One region of the Paeniglutamicibacter sp. ORCA_105 genome, then DNA from elsewhere that is predicted to be linked to it. Evidence: riboswitches for the same ligand, from Rfam matches in the RefSeq annotation. Region 1 holds a riboswitch; each other region holds the start of a gene.

What was found. A riboswitch is a leader RNA that binds a small molecule or an ion and turns the genes downstream of it on or off. The one in region 1 is predicted to bind glycine.
Region 2: it holds a riboswitch for glycine, as region 1 does, so the genes downstream of both, ACIPUB_RS17450 (DUF5058 family protein) here and gcvP (aminomethyl-transferring glycine dehydrogenase) in region 1, are expected to answer to the same signal.
Region 3: it holds a riboswitch for glycine, as region 1 does, so the genes downstream of both, ACIPUB_RS03815 (hypothetical protein) here and gcvP (aminomethyl-transferring glycine dehydrogenase) in region 1, are expected to answer to the same signal.

The regions. Positions count from the first base shown of each region.
Region 1 covers NZ_JBIXLM010000051.1:16,483-24,528, reverse strand. Annotated here, with positions in the region: gene gcvT (glycine cleavage system aminomethyltransferase GcvT) at 1-629, opposite strand, end outside; gene gcvP (aminomethyl-transferring glycine dehydrogenase) at 669-3,506, opposite strand; glycine riboswitch at 3,685-3,785, opposite strand; gene ACIPUB_RS18195 (NADPH-dependent F420 reductase) at 4,062-4,739, shown strand; gene ACIPUB_RS18190 (VIT family protein) at 4,836-5,558, opposite strand; gene ACIPUB_RS18185 (SGNH/GDSL hydrolase family protein) at 5,631-6,407, opposite strand; gene ACIPUB_RS18180 (hypothetical protein) at 6,528-6,794, shown strand; gene ACIPUB_RS18175 (serine hydrolase domain-containing protein) at 6,791-7,954, opposite strand; gene ACIPUB_RS18170 (RNase H family protein) at 8,014-8,046, opposite strand, start outside.
Region 2 covers NZ_JBIXLM010000046.1:287-8,332, reverse strand. Annotated here, with positions in the region: gene ACIPUB_RS17460 (DUF4011 domain-containing protein) at 1-5,701, opposite strand, end outside; gene ACIPUB_RS17455 (nuclear transport factor 2 family protein) at 5,828-6,193, opposite strand; glycine riboswitch at 6,540-6,630, shown strand; gene ACIPUB_RS17450 (DUF5058 family protein) at 6,803-7,552, shown strand; gene ACIPUB_RS17445 (hypothetical protein) at 7,580-8,046, shown strand, end outside.
Region 3 covers NZ_JBIXLM010000005.1:60,053-68,098, forward strand. Annotated here, with positions in the region: gene ACIPUB_RS03805 (hypothetical protein) at 1-80, shown strand, start outside; gene cycA (D-serine/D-alanine/glycine transporter) at 173-1,657, opposite strand; gene ACIPUB_RS03815 (hypothetical protein) at 1,712-1,915, opposite strand; glycine riboswitch at 2,074-2,171, opposite strand; gene ACIPUB_RS03820 (hypothetical protein) at 2,246-2,413, opposite strand; gene ACIPUB_RS03825 (O-succinylhomoserine sulfhydrylase) at 2,658-3,917, opposite strand; gene ACIPUB_RS03830 (DUF4352 domain-containing protein) at 4,475-5,284, opposite strand; gene ACIPUB_RS03835 (hypothetical protein) at 5,460-5,960, opposite strand; gene ACIPUB_RS03840 (hypothetical protein) at 6,098-6,328, opposite strand; gene ACIPUB_RS03845 (hypothetical protein) at 6,422-7,411, shown strand; gene ACIPUB_RS03850 (PH domain-containing protein) at 7,461-7,835, shown strand; gene ACIPUB_RS03855 (hypothetical protein) at 7,903-8,046, opposite strand, start outside.

The sequences.
Region 1 (8,046 bases):
GCCTGTGCGTTCGGCACGTACAGCTCGAAGCCGTCTTCACCGGTGTAGCCGGTGCGTGCCAGCAGCACGTCGATGCCGGCAACGGTGACCTCGTCGGCAGCGTAGTAGCTCATGTCCGAGACCACTGACTTGGCTGCCTCGTCGACCAGTTCGTGCAGGATGGCCACGGCATTCGGGCCCTGCACGGCGACCAGCGAGGTCTCGGCGGACGCGTCGGTGACTACCACGTCGAAGCCCTTGGCGCGCTCGGCCAGGGCAGCGGCAACCACCGGGGCGTTGCCCGCGTTGGGCACCACGAGGAACTTTTCTTCCCCGCGACGGTAGGTGATCAGGTCATCGATGATTCCGCCTGCTTCGTTGCAGATCACCGAGTACTTGGCCTTGCCGACCTTCATCACTGCCATGTTGCCGGCCAGCGCGGTGTTCAGGTACGTTGCGGCGTCGGGTCCCTCGACCCAGACCTCGCCCATGTGGGAGAGGTCAAACAGGCCAGCGGTGGCGCGCACCGCATTGTGCTCGGCCAATTCCGAACCATACTTCAACGGCATGTCCCAGCCACCGAAGTCGGTGAAGGATGCGCCTAGGTCCGCATGCTGTGCATGCAGGGAGGTTTTCTTCGGGTCGCTCATCAAGCTACCTTTCGTGAGGCTCAAAAATGAGTGTCGGAATTAGTTTTCGAAGGCTTCCGGCGGGGGGCAGGAGCAGATCAGGTTGCGGTCGCCACCTGCTCCGTCGATGCGTCCCACGGCCGGGAAGTACTTGTCCATGCGCAGGGCATGCACCGGGAAGGCTGCCTGCTCAACGGTGTACTTGCGGTTCCAAGCGGTGTTGACCACGGCGGCCACGGTGTGCGGGGCGTTGCGCAGCGGGGATTCCTCGAGGGAGAAGTCGTCGGCGAGCACCTGCTGCATCTCGGCGTGGATCGCGATCATGGCCTCGATGAAGCGTTCGATCTCGACCAGGTCCTCGGACTCGGTCGGCTCCACCATCAGGGTGCCGGCGACCGGGAAGGACAGGGTCGGGGCGTGGAAGCCGAAGTCAATCAGGCGCTTGGCAACGTCCTCGGCGGTGACGCCGGTCTTGTTGGTCAGCTCGCGCAGGTCCAGGATGCACTCGTGTGCGACCAGGCCCTTGTTGCCGGTGAACAGGATCGGGAAGTACTCGTTGAGGCGGGACGCGATGTAGTTCGCCGAGAGGATCGCGATCTTGGTGGCGTCGGTCAGGCCTTCGCCGCCCATCATCGCGATGTAGGCCCAGGAGATCGGCAGCACGCCGGCGGAGCCGAACATGGTGGCAACCACCGGGATGCCGTCGCGCATCGAGTAGGTGTCCGACGGGTCGCCCGGCAGGAACGGGATCAGGTGCTCGGCAACGCCGATCGGGCCCACGCCCGGTCCGCCGCCGCCGTGCGGGATGCAGAAGGTCTTGTGCAGGTTCAGGTGCGACACGTCGCCGCCGAACTTGCCCGGCTGGGCGAGGCCGACCAGGGCGTTCATGTTGGCGCCGTCGATGTAGACCTGGCCGCCGGCCGCGTGGACCTTGTCGCAGACCTCGCGCACGTCGGCGTCGTAGACGCCGTGCGTGGACGGGTAGGTGATCATGATGGCAGCAAGGGTGTCCTTGTTGGCTTCGATCTTCGCGTCCAGGTCGGCTGCGTCGATGGTGCCGTTGGCTGCGGTCTTCACCACAATGACCTTCATGCCGGCCAGCACCGCGGAGGCGGCGTTGGTGCCGTGCGCGGAGGCCGGGATCAGGCAGACGGTGCGCTGGTCATCGCCGTTGGACAGGTGGTAGCCGCGGATGGCCAGCAGGCCCGCGTATTCGCCCTGCGAACCGGCGTTGGGCTGGATCGAGACGCCCGCGTAGCCGGTGATGGTGGTCAGGCGGCCTTCGAGGTCGGTGATCAGCTCGCGCCAGCCCTCGGTCTGGTGTGCCGGGGCGTACGGGTGGATGGAGGCGAATTCCGGCCAGGAAATGGATTCCATTTCGGCGGTGGAGTTCAGCTTCATGGTGCATGATCCCAGCGGGATCATGGTGCGGTCCAGGGCCAGGTCGCGGTCCGAGAGCTTGCGCAGGTAGCGCAGCATCTGGGTTTCGGACTTGATGGTGTTGAAGATCGGGTGGCTCAGGTAGTCGCTGGTGCGCTGCAACGATGCCGCCAGCTCGAAGCCCTCTGCCTTGAAGTCCTCACCCGTGACGCCGAAGACACCGGCGATGGCCGCAACGTGTGCCGAAGTGGTGGCTTCGTCGGTGGAGATGCCCACGGTGGTGGCATCCACGCGGCGCAGGTTGATGCCCGCTTCCTCGGCCTTGGCGATGATGGCGGCCGAGTCGGCGACCTTCACCTGCACGGTGTCGAAGAAGGAGTCGGCAACCAGTTCCAGTCCGGCACCGGAGAGCACGGTGGCGATGGTGCGGGCGTGGTTGTGGACGCGCTGGGCAATGCGCTTGAGGCCAGCGGGGCCGTGGTAGACCGCGTACATCGAGGCCGTGATGGCCAGCAGCGCCTGGGCGGTGCAGATGTTGGAGGTGGCCTTCTCGCGGCGGATGTGCTGCTCGCGGGTCTGCAGTGCCAGGCGGTAGGCCGGGAACCCGGCGTCGTCCTTGGACACGCCGACCAGGCGGCCGGGCAGCTGGCGTTCCAGGCCGGTGCGCACTGCCAGGTATGCGGCGTGCGGGCCACCGAAGAACAGCGGGACGCCGAAGCGCTGGGTGTTGCCCACGGCGATGTCGGCACCCTGCTCACCCGGGGCGGGGATCATGGTCAGTGCCAGGATGTCGGCGGCGATGGTGACCATCGCGCCGCGCTCCTTGGCGGCGGCGATGACGGCGGTGTGGTCAACCACGGCGCCGTTGTTGCCCGGCTGCTGCAGCACGATGCCGGAGATGTCACCCTCGGGCAGGCCCTTGGACAGGTCCGCGATCTCGACCTCGAAGCCCAGGGCTTCGGCGCGGCCCTGAACCACGGCGATGGTCTGCGGGAAGAGGTTGGCATCGAGCACGGTCTTGGCGGTGCCCTTTGCCTTGTTGCCACGGCGCATCAGCAGCACGGACTCGGCGACGGCGGAGGCTTCGTCAAGCATCGAGGCGTTGGCGATCGGCATCGCGGTCAGGTCCATGACCATGGTCTGGAAGTTGATGAGCGCCTCGAGGCGACCCTGGGAGATTTCCGGCTGGTACGGGGTGTAGGCCGTGTACCAGGCCGGGTCTTCGAGCACATTGCGCAGGATCACCGGCGGCGTGAAGGTGTCGGAGAAACCCTGGCCGATCATCTGGGTCTTCATGACGTTCTTGTTTGCCAGCACGCGCAGGTCCGAAAGGACCTCTGCTTCGGTGCGTGGAGCCGGCAGGTCCAGGGGTTCACTCTGGCGGATGTCGGCGGGAACGGCGGTGTCGACGATTTCGTCGATGGAAGAATAACCAAGCTGGGCAAGCATGGTGTCGATGTCGCTGCCCTGCGGGCCAATATGGCGGGCGACGAACTCAGCGGACGGGGTCACGGTCATGGGGAACTCCATTGGGTCATCGGCGTGCGTACACACCGAACGAGCTGCAAAGTTCCTCCCCGACCCTGTTGCTTGACCTGAGAGTTTCCGCGTTGCGCCGGTCCGTGAGGGCGGGGCACGCTTGCACCTTCGGTGAGCCGCACCGCCGAACGGCGGTGTTGCTACTTTCCAGAGTTGCCTCTTCGCGGCGGTACGGGGGCCTGAGAGTTTCCCGGGGAGGAATTGCTCCTACGGCGCCCGACCAACTTACGTTGAACGGGACTCTCCCGCCGCATGTCAGTGGCTGCGCCCCCTTCGAGGCACGATCACCATCCTACCGGCGATGCGTGAGCCAGACAACACGGGCATGCCAGGATGAAGCAGCACGCCTTTTAAGCGGGCCGCTCCCGGCGCGAGGGCACACATTGCACCCCGGGCGACCCCTGGCCCAGCGGGTCACGATCCTGGAGGCACTTAGAGAATTTTCAACCGGTTCATCCTATAATACTTGACACTTCAACCAATTGGGGTCTATCGTATTACTTGAAGGTTCAACAAACAGGATTTGAGGATCACATGAAGAACTTCCTCGCTCGACTCTTTGGAAAGAAGAACGACATGAACATCGACATCACCATCATCGGCACCGGCAACATGGGCCGCGCGCTGGCCACCCGTTCGATCGCCGCCGGCAAGAGCCTGCAGGTCCTGGCCCGCTCCACCGAGACCGCAGCCACCTTTGCCGCCGACCTCGGTACCGGAATCACCAGCGGGAGCACCGCCGAAGTCCCGGCTGGCCGCATCGTCGTCCTGGCCCTGCCCTTCGACGCCGCCAAGGAATACGTCGCGGCCCAGGGTTCGGCACTGGACTCCAAGATCCTGGTCGACATCACCAACCCGGTGGACTTCGCAACCTTTGACTCGCTGACCACCGCAGCAGGAAGCTCGGCCGCCCAGGAAATCTCCGCCTTGACCTCCGCCACCGTCGTGAAGGCCTTCAACACCACCTTCGCAGGTCCGCTGACTTCCGGCTCCGCCGACGGCAAGCCGCTTGATGTCTTCGTTGCCGGCGAGGAATCCGCCCGCGGCGAGGTCGCGGCGTTCGTCACCGCCGCCGGCATGCGCCCGTTGGAGGTCGGCGGCCTGCACCACGCCCGTGAGCTCGAGGGCTTCCAGCTGCTGATCATGGCCATGCAGGTCAATCCGGCGCTGCCCGACTTCAACTGGGGAACCGCGCTGACGGTCGTGGGCTAAGACCCCCGCCTGCCCAATCCGGGACATTCGAGGGGACGGAACCGCCACCGGCGGTTCCGTCCCCTCGTGCGTTGCCTCGGTGGGAGGTGTTCGGGCCTAGACGATTCCCGAGACGCCTAGCCACGAACCGATGGCGAACGTGACGGCGAGCGCCGCGGCCCCTCCGATCAGCACCCGCAGGGTGGGCCGCAGCACCGAGGCCCCGCCCAGCCGTGCACCCGTCGCCCCGGTCACCGCAAGCGCCAGCAGCACTGCCGCAAACGTCACCGGAATCCTCAGGCCCACGGGCAGGAACACCGCCGTGGCGAAGGGCAATGCCGCACCCACCGTGAACGCGATGGCCGAGGCGATTGCGGCATTCCACGGGTTGAGCACCTCGTCCTCGTCCAGCTGCAGCTCGACATCGAGGTGTGCCTTGAGCACGTCGTGCTCGGTCAGTTCCCTGGCAACCTGCTGTGCCGTTGCGGGGCTCAGCCCCTTGGCCTCGTAGAGACCGGCGAGTTCAACCAGTTCTTCCTCGGGCATCTCGGCCAGTTCCCGGCGCTCCTTTTCAATGAGCGCCTTCTGCGAGTCCGCCGAGCTGGACACCGAGACGTATTCTCCCAGCGCCATGGATATGGCGCCGCCGATCGCCGCGGCGGCACCGGCCACCACCACCGGACCCGTGGCCGTGGTGGCACCGGCGACGCCGACCACGACCGCTGCCACCGAGACGATTCCGTCATTGGCGCCGAGAACCCCGGCCCGCAGCCAATTCAGCCTTTCGGCCAGGCCCTGGTCGTGGGGTTCGCCCTCATGCTGCATCTCCTGCTGGTCCATGGACACCAGCAAAGCACCAGTCCGCCGCATTGGCCAGCGGCGGGTCCTCGCATTCGGCGGGACGGGCAGGTCCTACGGCGCTGACGGCGCCTCCAGGGAGACCAAGTCGGGGTAGCGGGGGCGCAGCGAATCGCCCGAGGAAGTCCCGGTGAGCCGGCGCTTGACCCACGGGGCCAGGTATTCCCTTGCCCAGACAGCATCCTCGCGCAGCCTTTCGATGCGGGACTTGGCAGTCGGTGCCGAGAGCTCGGGCACCTCGATGTGGGCCTCGTGTTCCAGCACGCCGAGCACCTTCGCGGCCATCAGCGTGTGTCCGGCGGTGTTCATGTGCAAGCGGTCGGTGGACCAGTAGCGCCAGTCCCGGAATTCACGCCAACGCCAGTAGTCGGCAATCACGGCACCGAATTCGTCGGCGATCTCGCGGACGGCCTCGTTGTAGATGGCGGTACGGCCGCGGGTCGTTTCGAAGATGGCCGAACCGTTGGAATCAAAACCGGTGAAGAGCACCACCGCGGCACCGGTGGCGGCCAGTTGCGCCACCGCATCCCGGTAGCTGACCATCAGCGAGTCGATGTCCACCGCCGGGCGCAGGATGTCGTTCCCGCCCATGTACAAGGTGACAAGCGTGGGCTTGAGTGCGAGCGCGGCAGGCAGCTGCTCGGCGACGACCTGGCCGACCTTCTTGCCGCGGATGGCCAGATTCGCATACCCCCACTGCGCGTCGGCACAGAGCTGTTCGGCCACGCGGTCGGCCCAACCGCGCACCTGGTGGGGTCGCAGCGGATCGACATCTCCCATGCCCTCGGTGAAGGAGTCGCCCAATGCCACAAATCGTTTAGAGAATTCCACGGCTTCAGCCTAGCGGCACGCGCCGACCGTCTTCGGCCCGTGCCGCGTGTCCTCGCTTCACGGGGTTGCGCCGAGCCCGGGCACAGCGTGCGCCTAGCTTGAAGGGGCACGGTGGAAGGCATGAAGACCAGGCAACACCATCAGGCACCCCACACCACCAACAGGGGGCAGTCAGCCCGCCCGATTTCCCAACCAGACGGCTTCGTGCAAGCCATTCCCGTTGCCGGCATACCGGAAGACGGCCGTTCGGCCACGGAAACCCGTGAGGAAGAGGTCCGGTTTCATTTCGTGGCCACCCGGCAGCCGGCCGATCCGGCGCAGATCCCGTGGCTTGATGAAATCAGCGGCAGCCACGACGTGAACGAGGCATCCTCCGGGATCATCTAGGAGGCGAGCAGCACTTGGCGCGCCAACACACTGAGTTGCCCGCCGCGCGAGCCGGTGCCGTTGGCCTCCGCGCGCGCCGGGACGTAGCCCAACGCCAGCCCGTAGGCCGGGTCCGCATAGCCCAGCGACGCGTTCGCCCCGTCGTGCCCGAAGGCCCTGGCGGAACCGAAGTCGTTGTTCGGGTGCGCCTTCATGAACCCGATGGCAAAGGCCCCGGGCATCCCGTTGGCCCGGGACAGCCCGTACACCCGGTCCTGGCTCACCGCGGCTATGGTCTCGGCGGTGAGGAACGGGGCGTGCTCGTCCCCGGATTCGTCCACGAACCCGGTGGTGGCCGCGGCGTAGAGCCTGGCCAGGCCGCGGGCGTTGCCCACCCCGCCGAGGGCGGCCAGGCCGGCCTCGCGGATGGTTCGTTCGTTCGGCACATCGATGATGTCGAAGCTCGGCCCCTTGGGTCCGTCGAAGCCGCCGGTCGAGTTCACCGCCAGCCCAAACGGGGAGTACGGGTCGATGAACGGCAGCGGCTCGTAGGCGCTGTCCTTGAGCACCGGGCGGAAGCGCGGTTCCAGGTCCTCGGGCAGCCCCAGGTAGAAGTCAATGTCGTGCGGGGCACGAATGCGGCGTTCGAAGATGTCCTGCAGGGACTCCTGCGCGCAGCGGCGGGCAAGTTCCTCCATGAAGACGCCCATGGTCAGCGCATGGTAGGAATGGATCCCGGGTGCGTTCCACAGCGGTGCGGCGGCGGCCATGATGCCGGCTGCCAGCCGGGAATCAACCAGTTCCTCCTGGGTGAAGCCGCCTTCAACGCCTGGCAGGCCTGCCTGGTGGCTCAGCAGCTGGGCCACGGTGATGCCCGCCTTGCCTGCCGCAGCAAACTCCGGCCAGTACACGGCCACGGGGGCTTCCAGGTCCAACAGCCCCTGCTGCACCAGCAGCGAGATGACCAACGCACCTGCCCCCTTGGAGCAAGAGAACACCCCGGTCATCGTCTCGCGCGTGCAGTCCTGCCCCACGCTGGCATCAAGCACCAGGTTTCCGGCCTGGTAGATGGCCAATTGCGCGGAATAACCCGGGTCGGCGGCGGCGAAGGAGCCCAGCAGGTCCGCCACCGGGGCGAAGCGCTGGTCAATGACGTTGATCGTGTTCGTCTGCGTAGTCACCCGCACCACATTACCCATTCCCGGGAGGTTTCCCGTTGCGGACCGTGACAATGGTGTGCTCAGTTGGCCGGGGTTTCCTGCCGGTAGCGCAG
Region 2 (8,046 bases), on a different contig from region 1:
GCGGTGCCGCTTCCCTGTTCGACCGCGCCTTCGCCGCCTTCTCCAGTTCACCGTCGATGGAGTCGAGAACCGATTCCGCATCCTTCAGCCACGCCGGCAGCCAGATCCGCACCACCGATTCCCAGCCGAGCAGGTTGCGCAGGACGTCCTGCGGCAAACCGTCACGGTCCCCCACCGTCTTGCGACCTGCCCACGGCTCGTTGTCCAACAGGATCGCCATCAGGGGTTCCTCGGGACGGTCGGGGGCGGCCACCGTCGCATCGATCCTGAAATCGGAGAGCCCGACGTTCGTGGCCACCACATGCCCGCGCTCCTTCAACGCCGCTGCAACCTGTTCGCGGTGCCGATCGCGTGCGATGGCCGAGGCCGACCCGTTGCCCAGGGCGTGGGTTCCCTCCGCGGCCAGATCCAGGTAGGCGCGCAAGTGCTTGATGCCCAGGGCCGAGGAATCCTCGGCACGCAGGTCGGCCGGGTCAAAACTGGAGAAGACCACAACCTGGCGACGGGCGCGGGTCACGGCAACGTTCAGGCGACGCTCGCCCCCAACGTTGTTAAGCGGACCGAAGTTCAGCGGCAGCCGTCCGCGCTCGTTGGGGCTGAAGGCCGTGGAAAACAGGATCACGTCGCGTTCGTCGCCCTGCACGTTCTCCAGGTTCTTCACGAACAACCCCTCGTCGTCCGCATCGAGGGCGGCACCGAGACGTTCGTCCGGCTCATCGCGCAGCAGGGACTCGACCAAATCCCGTTGCGGGGCATTGAACGTGACCACCCCGATGGACGGCGTGGCAGTTGGTGAGGCGTCGAATCGGGCCTTGATCTCCGCAACGATGGCTCGGGCCTCCACCGGGTTGGTGCGCAGCACCTCGGAGGCCCCGCTGCGGTGGAAGGTGCCCTCGACCCGCACCAGCGAAATGCCATAGCCGTCGTGGCCCGCGTGCGCGGCACCGTTGCGCGGAGACGGAAAGGAGGAGAGCTTGCCGTCGTAATAGTGCTTGTTGCTGAAGGCGATCAACGATTCGTCCTGGCTGCGGTAGTGCCAGGACAGCCAGCGGCGTTGCACCCGAGCCATGACGCATTCGCTGAGGATTGATTCCTCGTCGGCAACCAACAGCTCCGCTTCCGGGTCATCGCCGACGTCAATGGAGACCTCGGCGAAGGAACTCGGCGGCATCTGCTTGGAATCTCCCACCACCACTGCTGACTTGGCCCGGCCCAGGGCACCGATCGCGTCGGCGACCCGGATCTGCGAGGCTTCGTCAAAGACCACGATGTCGAATTCACCCGCCCGCGGCGGGAAGAACCGAGCCGCGGAATCGGGGCTGACCAAGACGCACGGCAGGATGGTGGTGACCAGGTCCCCGTAGGAGTCCATGAGTTGGCGCACGCTCAGCCCTCCCCGGCGGCGTTCGAGCTGACGGGCAAGCTCCCCCACGCGCTTCTCGGATTCCTTCAACTTCTCGGTCCGCTGCTGGGTGATGCGTTCGGGCAGGGACTTGGCCACGTGCTGGCGCAACTGACTGGATGAGGAGGTGAATCGCGCGATGGTGCGCGTTTGGGTGTCGGCGCTGAATTCATCCAGCCCGTGGGTGGCCAACCGTTCGGCCAGCGCGGATTCGGCGGTGCCGCGCAGGAATCCCCGCAGCGCGTTCTCGGCCGCGAAGCTTCCGCTGGCAAGTTGCAACCAGGCGGCCTCCAGCCCGTTGGCCTTCAGGGGTTCCAGGGTGGTGACAAATGCTATCCAGCGTTCGAGCCCGAGCTCTGCAGTGCGCCCGGTTCCCCGGTCTTCCGTGGTGCGTTTGAACCGGCCCAGGAACCCAGCGGTGTCAGGCCAGGCCGAGGGTGTGCGAAGTTCGGACGGGATCGTCTCGCGCAACGTGTCCCAGGCTGAAGCAATCGAGTCCAGTTCGCCGGCGAGCGCCGGTGCGGCAGGTACGTCTCGCTCGAGGACCGCGCGCAGGGATGCCGCGTAGACCGTGTCCCGGCCCGAACCGCCGGACTGCGACAACTGTCCGGCCAGCTGCACCAGACTCGAGCGCTGCTGGTCGAGCGCCTGGATGTCCCCTTCGGCAAAGGGGTTCCAGTGCCCGTCCAGGGTTATTCCTGGAAGTTCGCCCAGGCCCGCCACGAGCTTCGCACACTGCGCCCGGGTCTCGATCATGGCTTCGATCGTGGCCACGAGGTGCTGCGCGTGCTCCTCGGTACCAATCCATTGTTCCCCGAAGTGCTCGGCGATGACCTGCAAGCGGCGCTTCTTCCGGCCCAGGCCCAGGAACCCGAACCTGTTGGCAATCATGGCGGCCTCGTGCACCGGGGCAAGATCCATTTCCAGCACGGAGGGCTCCACGACATCCGTCAGCCAGCCCATGCCTTGGACCAGCGAGGTGGCTTCGGTCAGCAATTCCTTGCTGCGCAACTGCCATTCGGGCGTGGCCGCCGCGTCGAGGACCGGAACCGCGACCTTGCCCTCCAGCAGCCGGCCCAGCCGTCGCAGGTCTTCGGCTACCGGGGCGCATTCCACGAGCGAAGCCACGTCGGTGGCGTTCCTCAGCTGCACAGTACCCGCCAGGGCCGCATCGAGTGCCCTGGCGGCTTCACGCAGGGGTAGCTGTTGGTCGCCGGTGATCGGTCCGCCGATAAATCCCCATGGGTGTTCATCCCGCGGGCGAGCCGGCTCGGCGGTTTCGGCCAGCCCCACCAGGGCTTCGCGTACCGCGCCGACCTCCGCTTCCCCGGCCTGCGCGGCGAAGCGCTCGGGAATCGGCAGTGCGGGGATGGACGGGTCCATGGACAAGGCACTGTTGTGCGCGCCGTAGGCGGAATAACCTGCCGTGTTTTTCGCGTGCAGGTCCCTCGCGTACCCGGCCAGCCGGTGCACGGAGGATGCCAGGTCGTTGGTCGCCAATTCCATCCCCGCCTCGTCGGCAAAGACCAAGTGGTCAAGGGAGGCCTTGATCTGGGCGCGCACCGCATTCGGGGACGAACCCTTGTCATGGAGGTCGAGGGCGAATTCGCCCAGCCCCACCTCGTTCAGGCGCTTGCTCACCACCTCGAGTGCAGCCCGCTTCTCCGCAACGAAGAGCACCCGCTGCCCGGAGGCCATGGCGTGCGCCAGCAGGTTGGTGATGGTCTGGGACTTGCCGGTGCCGGGAGGACCCTCGAGCACGAAGGTGCGCCCTGCGTGCGCGGCGGCGACAGCCTCCAGCTGGGACGCATCCGCCGGGACGGGGAGCTTGGCGGCCAATTGGTCAAGGTCAACGGTCGGCTCCGCGACGTCGGCGCCCGCCGGGTCGTTGAATTCATTGGTCGGGGAATCCACCAGGTGCCTGACCAGTGGCGCTGACATGAAGGTTTCCCAGTTCTCGTCCAGGTCGCGCCACATCCTGAACTTCGCAAATTGCAGGATCGCCACGTCCACCGTTCCCTCCACATGGAAGGGAAGGTCTGCGGCCGCCAGCCCATCGCGCAACGCACTTAGTGCGGCTTCGAGGTCGATCCCCGAATCATCTCGGGCCGGGTCCTCGAAGCCCGGGACGCGCAGGTTGAATTGCTCGTGCAGTTTTTCGCTCAGGCAATAGTTCGGGGTGGAGGAACCGGTCTCGTCGATTTCGATGCGGAAGTGCTTGCCGCGTCCTGCAGGCCGCAGGTTGATCGGCACCAAGAACAACGGGGAACGCAGGGCGCGCCCGTCCATTGACCAGTGCAGTGAGCCCAGGGCCAGGTAGAGGTTGTTGGCGCCGCTCTCGTCGACGATCCTCTTGGCCTGGCTGGCCAGGCGGCGAAGCCGTGAGAGATAGGCTCCGGCGTCGAGCCGGGTGTAGGCCCTGCCGCGGGATAGCAGCAGCTCGATCCGGCGCTCGACCGGCAGCAGCGTCCCGGATTTGTAGCGTTGCTCCTCGAGCGCGCCGATCTCGTCCGCGGGCAGCAACTCGATGGACCTGCCGTTGTTGACCAGGTCCTCGAGGCCGGCCACCACGGAGTCGGGGATCGCCAGCGGAAGGCGCGAGCGCTCGGTAAAATTCAGCAGGCGATTGCGCAGCGAAAGATCCAGCAGCCCGTTCTTCCACGCGGAGATGCGCGGCGGCGCCGTCTTGCCCGTTGAGGAAGGGGCGGAAATCCGCCGTTCGGACTTTTCCTTGAAGAAGCGTTCGAGGGTGTCGGACCGGGCCGCCCGGTACTCCACGACCATGGGTTTGCCGAACTCCGAGACTCCGTGTGCCGGAAGCGGGTTGATGCCGCTGCGCCGGGCTTGCCGGATGTCAATGGCGTAGGCCAGCGTCTCTGCCGCGGCGGAAGGCCCCGCGTATTTTTCCTTGGTCGCGGCCGAGGCCTCCGCATTGGACGAACGCCTGTCGGTGGTGATTGCGGTGGTCTCCACGATGCGCAGGTGGTCGGCGTCGACCAAGTTCACCAGCGCGCGGGCACCTTCTGCATCGAGACTGCTGCTGGGCAGCGCACCGTCCGGGGTGCGCCAATAGGCCAGGAACGCATCGCCTTTCGCCAACCAAACCACGGAGTTGATGGACACGCGCTCGAGCAGCGCGGACATCAGCAGCGTGGTGTCCAGGGCACTCCCGATCCGTTCGGTGAGGATTTCCTGGGCGCCGCGGATGTACTTTCCCCCGAGATCCGCCAGATCCCAATGTGCCGAGGGATTGCCGAAACGGATGCCGCGGGCGCACAGCACCTCGAAAATGCACTCGACGGATTGGTCCACCCGCTCCGCACCGCCCTGGCGGGCGTCGTGGGTTTCGTTGCCGGTGCGCATGCGGAACAGGTCCCCGGCTTCGGAGAGGATCTCTGCGAGCAGCGGGTGCTGTGGTTGCACGAACGCGGCCAGCAGCTCGGCGTTGGCCTGGGTTCCTGAACCCGGCCAATAACTTGCCGGCAGTAGTTCGACCTCGCCGGATGCCTCGGCGACCAATTTTCCGTTTTCGGCCACCCGCACGATGAGTTTTCCCGGACTGCGGGTATCGATCCGGGCGAAGGTCGCCGGATCCAACACCACGTCCAGGTCGTGGAGCGTGCTCACTCCGGGCGGCAAGTCCAGGCTGTGCTTTGCCACCGCGGAGACCGGCAGGTTGGCGCTCATCACCACCGCAGTCACGAGTACCCTTCGAGGCTGCTCGCCGCGGTTCTCGAGCACCACCCGTTCGAGGATGCGGGCATGGGTGTAGGCCGTGGCGTAGTTGACCGATGGGCTGTGTGCGAACTCGACCCGGAGGGGCCCGCCGTTCCCGCTCGTTCCCGAATCGGAATCGGCGTCCTCCAGTGCGTCAGGATCATCGACTCGGTGTGCCGCGGCAGCGGCCAGGTCCTCCACGCGCCGTGCCGGGTGCTCCAGCTCCAGGGACCGCAGGAACTCCGAGCAGGCCTGCAGGCCCCGCTGGACGGTGTCGGCGCCAAACCCTGCCCCGTGTTCCCACGCCTTGCCCAGATCCCGCAATTCAAGGGCCAACCGATGTTGCTGAGGCGAAAGTTCGATCAGGTGATCCACGGTGCCGGGCGCGGCGATCAGCCGGTCGAGTTGAATGGACAATTTGGGGTCGGACGAAGCTGCGGATCCCAGGGCATCGTCGAGCCGACCGAGCAGCCCGGTCCAGCCGGCCGCCTGGTTCTGTCGGGCAAGAAGATCGGCGATGAATGGAGTCAATGCACCCGAGACGATGTCCAGTCCCGCACCGACGAATTCCCGCAGTCTCATCCAGTTACCCATCCCGTAGTCGTCGCCCGGCCACCCGAACACGGCTGCCGTTGCCCTCCTAAGAACCTATCCCAGATGCGCGGTGACCTGCGGGTCACGCGGCGTGGGATCAACAAGGACCGGCGTCTATTTGTACTCGCTCTCGGTCAGTTCGATGACGAAGGCGCGGCGTTCGGCGATCAAGGCATCGCGCATCACGAATACCTCTCCCATGGCCATGCGCATGATCTCGCCGTTGGCCCGGTGCGCCTCGCCGGACAGTTCGGCCATCACCACGTCGCCCTCTTCGACCAAGCGCACTATTTCCAGTACCGGCGGCCCACTGAAGTCGGGGCTTTCGATCGCCTGGTCGTAGGCATCCTTGCCGCTGAGCCGGAAGTGGCCAAAGACCGTCCATTCAATGTCGTCGGTCAGGCACGACAGGATCTGGGCATGATCCGACTTGTTGAATCCGTCGATGTACTTCCTGACGGTTTCCTTGTTGGCAGACATGTATGAAACCTCCGTGATTCCGTGTGTGGCGCTTTGGTGGGCAATCGGCCCGTGCGTGTGCTTCGGCCACTCGGCAACATGGGGGGCCAGGGTAAGAAGGGATGCCGACTGTCAAAGGGTATCCACCAACGCATCACGAGGGAACACTTGTCAGCCCGAGTTCCATTCGATACGGGAGCTTGGTTGGGGACCGGCCACGCTCTCAGGCCCCTACACCGTCCGGCTCCGGATCGGAAACACATATTCATGACCGTTCGGTCGTGACACAAAAGAGTCACTGTGACCCACGTCAAGTATTGTGGTCCCAAGCGGTAAAGCAGCCGCCGACAACTGAATAGTCTTCCGATCACGCGCGGCTGGAGAGTCCCGGACACCACTCGGGCACCGAAGGGGCAAGCACCCGCAATCTCTCAGGTACCAGGAACAGCCGCGTGAGGAAACTCTGGAGAGCAGCCGCCGGGACAGGTGGCTCACCGACGAAGCACACCAGTGCCATGGGGCACTGGTTTCACTTTCAGGTTCAGGACAGAGCGGGCACGGTGGCAACCGGCATCATCAATGGCCAGCAATCACCGCACTGAACCCTTCGATGAACGGTAGAACTCCCCCATGCACGTACCTGCCATATTGCCCGCAGTTGTGGACAACAACTCCACGGATATCCTCGCCGTTGCCAACTCGCCGATCCTCTGGGCCTGCGCCATTGGCGTCTTCCTGGTCATCATCGTCCAGAGCATCATCTACATGAAGGCCGCCCGCATCGCCGCGCCTCATATCGGAATGACGCAGGCAGAACTCAAGACCAGCTTCCGAGCCGGCGCCATCTCCGCCTTGGGTCCCTCGCTGGCCGTGGTCTTGGTCGCCGTCGCACTGCTGACGATCTTCGGCACACCTGCCGTGCTCGTGCGCATCGGCCTGATCGGGTCGGTGTCCTACGAAACCGCCGCTGCCGCAATCTCCGCCAAAACCGTGGGAGCCGAACTCGGTGGCCCCACCTACACCCAGGCCGTCTTCGGCCTGGCCCTGGCCGCGATGAGCCTCGGCGGTGCCATGTGGATGATCGCCACCCTCATCTTCACCCCGCTGCTCAAGCGCGGCGACTCGGCACTGCGCAAGGTCAACCCCGCCATCATGCTGGTGGTCCCCGGTGCCGCAATGATGGCCGCATTCATGGTTCTGGGCATGGCCGAACTGCCCAAGTCGTGGATCCATGTGGTTGCATTCCTGTCCTCGGCGGCGATCATGACCGTCCTGATGGTCATCGCCAAACGGGTGAACAAGCCGTGGATCAAGGAATGGGCCTTGGGCATAGCCATCATCCTGGCCCTCACCATCACCTACGCAGCAACCCGCGTTTAGCGCAGCCGAGAATTTCAGGAGCACATGATGAGTAAGACAGCAGAACTGCACCAGGCGCTCAGCGCCTTCGACAAAACCACCTCCCGCTGGGGCCGGATCACTATGATCATCGGCCTCATCCTCTCCCTGGCGGCCCCGACCTACCTGGTCTTCTTTTCCGGGTTGGACATCGAGCTTTCCTCCGTCCTGACGGCCTTCGCCGCGCTGGCCGCCGTCTTCGGCGTGATCTGGATTGTGGAGCCGTTGACCTACTTCCCGATCCTTGGCGCCTCCTCGATGTACCAGGCGTTCATGATCGGCAACATTTCCAATAAGCTCCTTCCTGCTGCCATGATCGCGCAATCGACCATCGGGGTGAAGCCGGGCACCCGCAAGGGTGAGCTGGCCGCGGTTGCCGCCATTTGCGGTGCGGCTGCAGTCCACCTGACTTCGCTGTTCATCTTCGTGGGCCTGCTGGGAACGTGGCTGGTCAGTGTGATTCCCACCGATATCGT
Region 3 (8,046 bases), on a different contig from region 1:
TCTGGTATCTCGAGACCAAACGGACCTGGAACCCGGAGCCTGCGCTGCGCACCGGCCGCGGGCGGCACACGGCGACATGACGTCGGGGCCACCTCCCCAAGGGAAGCGGCCCCGACGTCGTACCGGATTCCTGGGTGCCGGATGGCACCGAATTGTTGCTCCGCGGACGGAGTTACTTCGCGGCCGGCTCCTTCAGCTCCGCCTCGTCGACGACGACGCTGGCGTTGAACGACGCGGCGGTCATGCGCTCCTGGGCGACCTTGGCCGCGTGCATCGCACGCAGTTCGGCGTGCTGCGGCTTGCTGCGCAGGATCACGTAGCCGATTCCGACAGCCACGAACCAGATCGGGGTGAAGAGCAGTGCGGCCATGGTGTCGGCCTGGGTGGTCAGCGCCCAGAGGATGAATCCGAAGAAGGCCAGGACCACGTAGGGCATAAAGGTTCCGCCGGGCATCTTGAACTTGCTGGCCGCGTGCAGCTGCGGGCGGCGCTTGCGGTAGACCAGGTAGCTGATCAGGATAATCGACCAGACGAACATGAAGCACAGTGCCGAAATGGTGGTGACCAGGGTGAAGGCCTCGGCCACGCCGCCCTCGGCGTAGAGCAGTGCCACGCCGGCGAGCAGGAACATGCAGGAGAACAGCAGTGCATTGCGCGGGACCTTGGTCCTCGAGAGCTTGGCGAAGCCCTTGGGTGCGTCGCCTTCCTCTGCCAGGCCGTGGATCATGCGAGAGGTCGAGTAGATCCCGGAGTTCGCGCTGGAGGTGGCCGAGGTCAGCACCACGAAGTTGATGATGCCGGCGGCGCCCACCAGGCCGGCCATGGCGAACATGCCCACGAACGGGGATTCCTCGGCGCTGAACAGCTTCCATGGCTGGACGGCCATGAGGATGACCAGCGCACCAACGTAGAAGAAGAGGATGCGGATCGGGATGGAGTTGATCGCCTTGGGCAGGGTCTTTTCCGGGTCCTTGGTCTCGGCGGCGGTGGTGCCCACCAGCTCGATGCCGACGAACGCGAACACTGCGATCTGGAAGCCGGCGACGAAGCCCATGAAGCCGGTCGGGAACATCCCGCCGTCGTTCCAGAGGTTTGCGAAGGAGGCGGTGGCGCCGTTGTTCTCGAAGCCGGTGATGATCATGACCAGGCCGACGACGATCAGTGCGCCGATGGCGACGATCTTGACCAAGGCGAACCAGAACTCGGTCTCGCCGAAGTTCTTCACGCTCGGCAGGTTCAGGGCCACCAGCAGCAGGATGCAGACCACGGCCGGAATCCAGAGCGGCAGGTCCTTCCACCAGTACGCCACGTAGTGGGAGATCGCCACGACGTCGGCGATGCCTGTGACCACCCAGCAGAACCAGTACGTCCAGCCGGTGAAGAATGCCGCCCAGGGGCCCAGAATGTCCCCGGCGAAGTCGGAGAAGTTCTTGTAATTGGTGTTGCTCAGCAGCAGTTCGCCCATCGCACGCATCACGAAGAAGAGCATGAAGCCGATAATCATGTATACGAAGATCACGGAGGGGCCGGCGACCGCAATGGTCTTGCCGGAGCCCATGAACAGGCCAGTGCCGATGGCACCGCCGATCGCGATCAGCTGGATGTGGCGGTTGGAGAGCCCGCGCTCGAGGTTGGGTGCGGAACTGTTGTTGCTCATGCTGTTGCCTTCCAAGTGGATGGTGGTGCTTCGGTGACGCGCCATGGTGATTCCCTAGTGCCCGTCGCCGAGTGGGGCCAAGTCTTCGGTCGCGTGTGTCGCGTCGTTCTCCGCGGCGCTCATTCCCAGGCCGTTGCGCTTGCAGGAGAGCACATCGTCGCGAGTGGCAAACTCCTGATCCCGCAAGGCAGGATCGAGAAGCTGGCCGGAAGGCGCGTCGAGGGGCAACCGGGCAGTGGCGTGGGTGGTGAGCGTCATGGGGGAACTCCCGAATCGTGCACGGACGGTGCCGTGCTGTTCTTGGTTCCTCCCCAATCTGTTTACTGACCTGAGAGTTTCCATCCCTGCCCGCAATGGGTGGGGGACTTGCTCCTTCGGTGAGCACGAAACTTCGTCGTGCTTCTTTCCAGATTCGCCTCTTCGTGGCGGTACGGGGGCCTGAGAGTTTCCTGGGGAGGAATTGCTCCTACGGCGCCCGCCCATGGTTTGGGCGGGACTCTCCCGCCACGTGTCGACGGCGATTTTCTTGTGACTGCTGTCACAATCTACGCGAAAGTTTTCCCGTGACGCAAACCGCACAACATTTCATTACAGCGCAGGGTCGAAAAATGTCATTCTGATGTGGAGCGGATCCGCCAACGGGGATTCGTCATCCTCGTGGGCGAGGCGGTGGGTGCGGTCCTCGAGGGATTCCTTGATGGCTGCGTCCTGCACAACGGCGGGCTCGGGTGCTGCGGGGGGCTTGGTCTGCGTCATGGGTGCCACGCTAGCAACCCGGATTGCCCAGCGGTTTTCGTCGCTGTTTCCACCCTGTAACGGTCATCCAGTCCGTGTTTCGTGCGGGTTTCACACGACGACTGCCATCGAGAAGTCCGGTTTCACGTCGGCGGACGCAAAAGGACCAGCTGCGGTTAACGCCAGCTCCGCCCCCTCCGGCCGGCAGCCGGAACCTTGTGCTGCCTGTCTGCCGCGTCCGAAACGCCATCGTGGCCTTGCCTGCTCAGTTGCCCAGGGCAGCGTCCAGGTCCCGCAGGAGGTCATCGGTCGTTTCCAGCCCGACGGACAGACGCACGACTCCATCGCCGAGCCCGATCGCGGCGCGCCCCTGCGGACCCATGGCGCGGTGGGTGGTGGTCGCCGGATGGGTGATCAGGGACTTGGCATCGCCGAGATTGTTGGAGATGTCAACCAGCCTCAGGCCGTTGAGCAGTCGGAATGCCGCTTCCTTGGCCGGGCCGCGGCCCGGGTCCAGTTCGAACGTCACGACCGTGCCGCCGCCGCTCAGCTGGCTTCGAGCCAGGTCGTATTGCGGATGCGATTCAAGGAATGGATAGATGACACGGCTTACGCCCGGCTGGTCCTCGAGCCAGCCGGCAATCTTCAACGCCGAAGCCACCGAGTAGTCGACGCGCAGTTTCATGGTCTCCAGGCCCTTGAGCAGGGTCCAGGCGTTGAACGGGCTCAGTGCGGGACCGGTGTGCCGCATCAAGTTCCGGACCGGTCCGTCGATGAAATCCTTGCGTCCCAGGACCGCGCCGCCGAGGACCCGGCCCTGCCCGTCCATGTGCTTGGTTCCGGAATACACCACGACATCGGCGCCCAGCTCCGTCGCCCGCTGCAGCAGCGGCGTGGCGAAGACGTTGTCCACCACGACCTGCGCCCCCGCGTCGTGCGCCAGCTGAACGACGGCGCGGATGTCCACCAGCTCCTGGAGCGGGTTCGAGGGGGATTCGAAGAAGACCGCGGTGGCCGGAGTGGCGAGCGCCCGTTCCCATTGCGCGAGGTCGTGACCGTCCACGAACACGGTTTCCACACCCCAGCGTGGCAGGATCTCGTTCAGCACCACAAAGCAGGAACCGAAGAGGCTCCGGGACGCAACTACGCGGTCCCCGGCCGCCAGCAGCGCGCCCAGTGCGGTGAAGACCGCGGACATGCCGCTGGCCGTGGCGAAGCAGGCTTCGGCACCCTCGATGAGCCGCAGCTTCTCCTGGAAAGCGGCGACCGTCGGATTGCCGTAACGGGAATAGACGAAGCGCTCGACCTCGCCATTAAAGGAGGCCTCCGCAGCCTCCGCCGAATCGAAGACATACCCCGAAGTCAGGAACAGCGCCTCCGAGGTCTCCTGGAAATGCGTGCGGTCGATGCCGCCACGCACCAAAGCGGTCTGCGCGCCCCATACCTGGTCTGGTGCCTCCGCGTTGCCCGCGGACGGGCTGTGTGCCGACGCGTCGGACCCTGGACCATGCTGGAAATCTGACATGGGGATTCATTCCTTCGTTTCGGAAGCGGTCAGGGATTCGAGCGGGAACATGCGTTCGCGGAAATCATGCCTCCCTCGATGGCTTGGCGCAGGTCATCCGGAATGGGCACAGAGCCGACCGGAACCGACCGTCCCGGGAACATCGTTCGCGAGGCAGCTCCCATCGCACGGAACGAATAAGCCATTCCTTCAGTTGCTGCGGATTCATCGAGCCAGGCCATTCGGCCACGCCTGGATGTTCTGCGCTACCGACGGTACGGGAGGTACGACGGAATCCAATGGGAGTTCTTCATCTCCGGAAATGTCCGGAACCTGGCGACACATAAGTCACGGAAATAGCGCTCCGGAGCCGCCAGAGCACAACATTCCGTCACACCCAGGACATTCCCTTGACATCGGCCTCACGTAGTTGACGAGAAGGCTCCGCGACCACTGCGTGCCGCGGCACTGGGCACCTTCGGATCAACGACTGCAGCCCTCCATCGGCGCCAAGCGCCCTTAAACGCGGCGGCCGCCCCACAAAAACGGGGGCGGCCGCCGCATATTTTCGCTTTCGACTACTTGGTGGCCCAGAGTCCGGCTTCGTCGTCGAAGGAAATCGTCTCGGTCACGCGGATCTTTGCATCGGTGACGGCTTCGGCGGGAACGTCGAAGACCACCTGGTAGGAGCCCTTGCCACCCTTGGTCAGGGTTGGCACGTCCATTACTGACTTAGACACGGATGCCCCCGCACTGGTGGTGTCGTAGATACGTGCATCGGCGCCCACGAGTTCTGGATTCAGATCGATCCAGGCGTCGCCCTCATCCTCGCCGTTGTACACGACGGAGAGGTCCACGAGGACGTACTGGCCTTCGGCCTTGTCGTTGAATTGGTTTGCCTTGGCAATCACCTTACCGGCCTCCAGGTTTACGGCGCTCACGTTCACCGAGTATTCGCCAATGGTGGTCGCTTCGCCCAGCTTCAGGACCTGCGCCTCATCCGCGGCCTGCTCGATAACTTCTGCGGGTGCCGCCACCTCGCCGTCGGCCGAATCCTCGATGGCAGCTGAGACGCTGTCAAGCGCCTTGCCGTATGCGGACTGGGTGACGAAGACCAGGACAATGGCCACGATTGCGATGATGCTCGATGCGACGCCCAGGCCCTTGCTGCCGCGCCGCTTGGTTGCCACGACCAGCGAAATGATGCCGAGCACCAACGCCACGAAGCCGAGGAAAGCGGCGAAGTTGTTGATGATCGGCACCCAGGACAGCAGCAGCGCGACGATCGCAACAACCAGTGCGGCAATACCCAGGCCCTTCCCTGCGTTCGATTTCGGAGCCGGTACCTGCGCCTGAGGTGCAGGGGCGAGCGGATTTCCAACAGACATGATTCCCCCATGTGGTTGCGGCGCCGGCGAGGCGCCAAGGTGTCGAACATGCTCTGGGCGCACGGCCCAAGGCAATGGTCGGGACCATTAGTTGATCCATCAACTACCATACCGGCAGACCCCGACGGTTTGGGCAGTGGGCCTCAAGGCGTCGCTGTGTTATTGAGGATTGATATCAATAACATAGGGTTCTGACATGCAATCCGGGACCTGTTGGGTCCCGGATTCCAGTTACCCCGAACTCCATGCCATCGGCAGGGCTCGAGAACGCGCCCGAGACTCCGCTGTTGGAGTAAAGGACCCGTAGCGCCTCGTGCAGTCCGTGTCGGCGTTCGAGCGGATCCGACCCCGCGGTGCGCAGCGGCTCGGCCTCCTCCAGAGCGTCCCAAAAACCCTCGGTGGGCATGGAAGGCGGAGGCACGATGAACCAGCAATGGGCCAGCGGGTCGGGCGGGCAGGTGAGACCGGCGTCGTTCAGGAAAGCGGAGATCGGGTTGCCGGCGGAATCCGCAGTCGGATCAAGCCGGTTTTCGCGCGGCAGGCGGTACACGACGTGCGGCACGCCGAGCTCCAGTATTCCTGCGACGGCGAGGAAACCAAAGCCGCTGCGGGGCACCTCAACCGCACCGGGCGGCGGGTCGGCCACGGGGACGGAGTCCCAGTCGATGGTTGGCATCGTTCCTCCTTGTTCGGCGAACGGGGGAAATGGCGCCCGCGAAGCCAGACTAGTCGACGCCGGTGGGCCGCGGTAGGGCCGTCGAGACGACCATGGCCATTCGTTCGAGGGTGAACGGCCGGACGGCCAAGGATGGCTCAGATCCGTCCGGCCACGACTCCGGCGAGCTCGAGCCAGGCACGCTCGCGGTTCTCCCGCAGCAGCTTCGCCTGCTCCGGCGAGGTCCCCAGAAGGACGCGGGCCAGGCGACTGCGCCGCGGGGCGGCGTGGGCAGCTGCCCGTGTTGTTCGCTTTCGGGCCACGTGGCGCGCCTTGCCGGGGTTGACGATGGCTGGATGGTCGGTGAATACCTCGGTTGAAATGCTCATGCATCAAGCCTGAAACCACCGGGGCCGCACGACCACCATTCGGCTATTTCCGAATCCTTACGCCGACCCCGTTGCAGGCCTAGACTGTCTTGCATGCGGATCAGCTTGACCTCGGAGGACCTGACCCGGGTGCGGTTCACCGTCTCGCCCCTATGGGAAACGGTCACCAGCGTCCGCGCCCTCCAGTTAGGCACCCGGATGCACCGCCCTTGGATCAGCGACGCCACCACGCGCATACTCGCCTCCCGCGATCCGCGGAAACAGGACCACTTGCGGCTGCTGACCACCTTGATCCGCCCCACCGGGTATATCGCCGATTCATTGACCCCCACTCCCCTGCGGCAGGACACCTTCGAGGCGGGGCTCGCCGCGGTCGGCGCCGTCCCGCCGGAATTGTGGGTCCGCGACCTCGACTACCTGTTCTCCGCAGGACTGGAGGAGAGCCGGGTGAGGGAGGTGCGGGCGATCCTCGAGGACACGGAATCCGGGATACCCCGTGTGGTTGCTGCCCTGCGCTGGTACTGGCAAACCGCGGTCGAACCGTTTTGGCCGCGGCTGCGGGCCATGCTTCTGGCCGACCTGGACTACCGACTGGCTTTGCTGGCCGAACACGGCATCCACCAGGTCTTCAACACCCTGCACCCCAACGTCCGGCTGACCGGGGACGGCATTGAGGTCACCGCCCATTGCGACGGTTCGCACCATGCGGCCCCGGGCAATGGGCTGATCCTTGTTCCCAGCGCCTTCGTCTGGCCACGCACCCTGGTCCTGGACGTGGACCCGTTTGTCCCCACGCTGACCTATGCCCCGCGCGGCGTCGGCCGGCTGTGGGAAAACACCCGGGAGGTCAAGGACTCCCCGGTGGCCCAGTTGCTGGGGCACACCCGGGCGCAGATCCTGGCCCAGCTCGACTTGCCCATGACCACCACGCAATTGGCCTGCGCCCTGGAGCTGGCGGCGGGAACCGTCAACGGGCACCTGAAGGTGATGGCGGCCTCGGGCCTGACCGACACCATCCGCGCGGGCCGCGAGGTCTACTACCGGCGTGCCGACCTGGGAGAGGACCTGCTGGCCCGCGCTTAACGCCGCGGCAGCGCGCGTTATTGTCCCCGATGCTGGGTAGGGTCGGGGCATGATTGATTTCAACAATGCCTCCGTGTTCAAGCTCAGCCCGTGCAACCCGGAAGACGTGGCGGGGGAAATCACGCCCCTCTTTGTCCAGGGCGAGGAGCTGCTCGCCGCGTTCAAGGGTGCGCGCGACTACATAGTCTTCACCAACAAGCGGCTCATCGCGGTGAACATCCAGGGCCTGACGGGCAAGAAGCGCGATTACACGTCATTGCCGTATTCCAAGATCCAGGCATTCTCCGTGGAGACCGCAAGCACCTTCGACCTCGATGCCGAGCTGGACCTGTGGTTCAGCGGCCTGGGCAAGGTCCGCCTTGAATTCAAGGGCAAGGTCGATGTGCGTGCGCTCTCGCAACTCATCGGCTCCTACGTCCTGTAGTGCCGCAACTCGCGGGCGCCCGGCGAGGAGTCCTACGTCCCGACCGGACGCGGCCGGTCGTGCCTGCTCAGCGAGATTGGCGCCGGATGAGCCGCGTGCCGGTCTTGACCAGCATCAGGACCAGCAGCAGGATCCCCACGTAGCCGTTGATGACATAGACGATGTTGACCATCTGGGAGAAGGGCAGGACCAGGCCGATGACGGTCCCGGC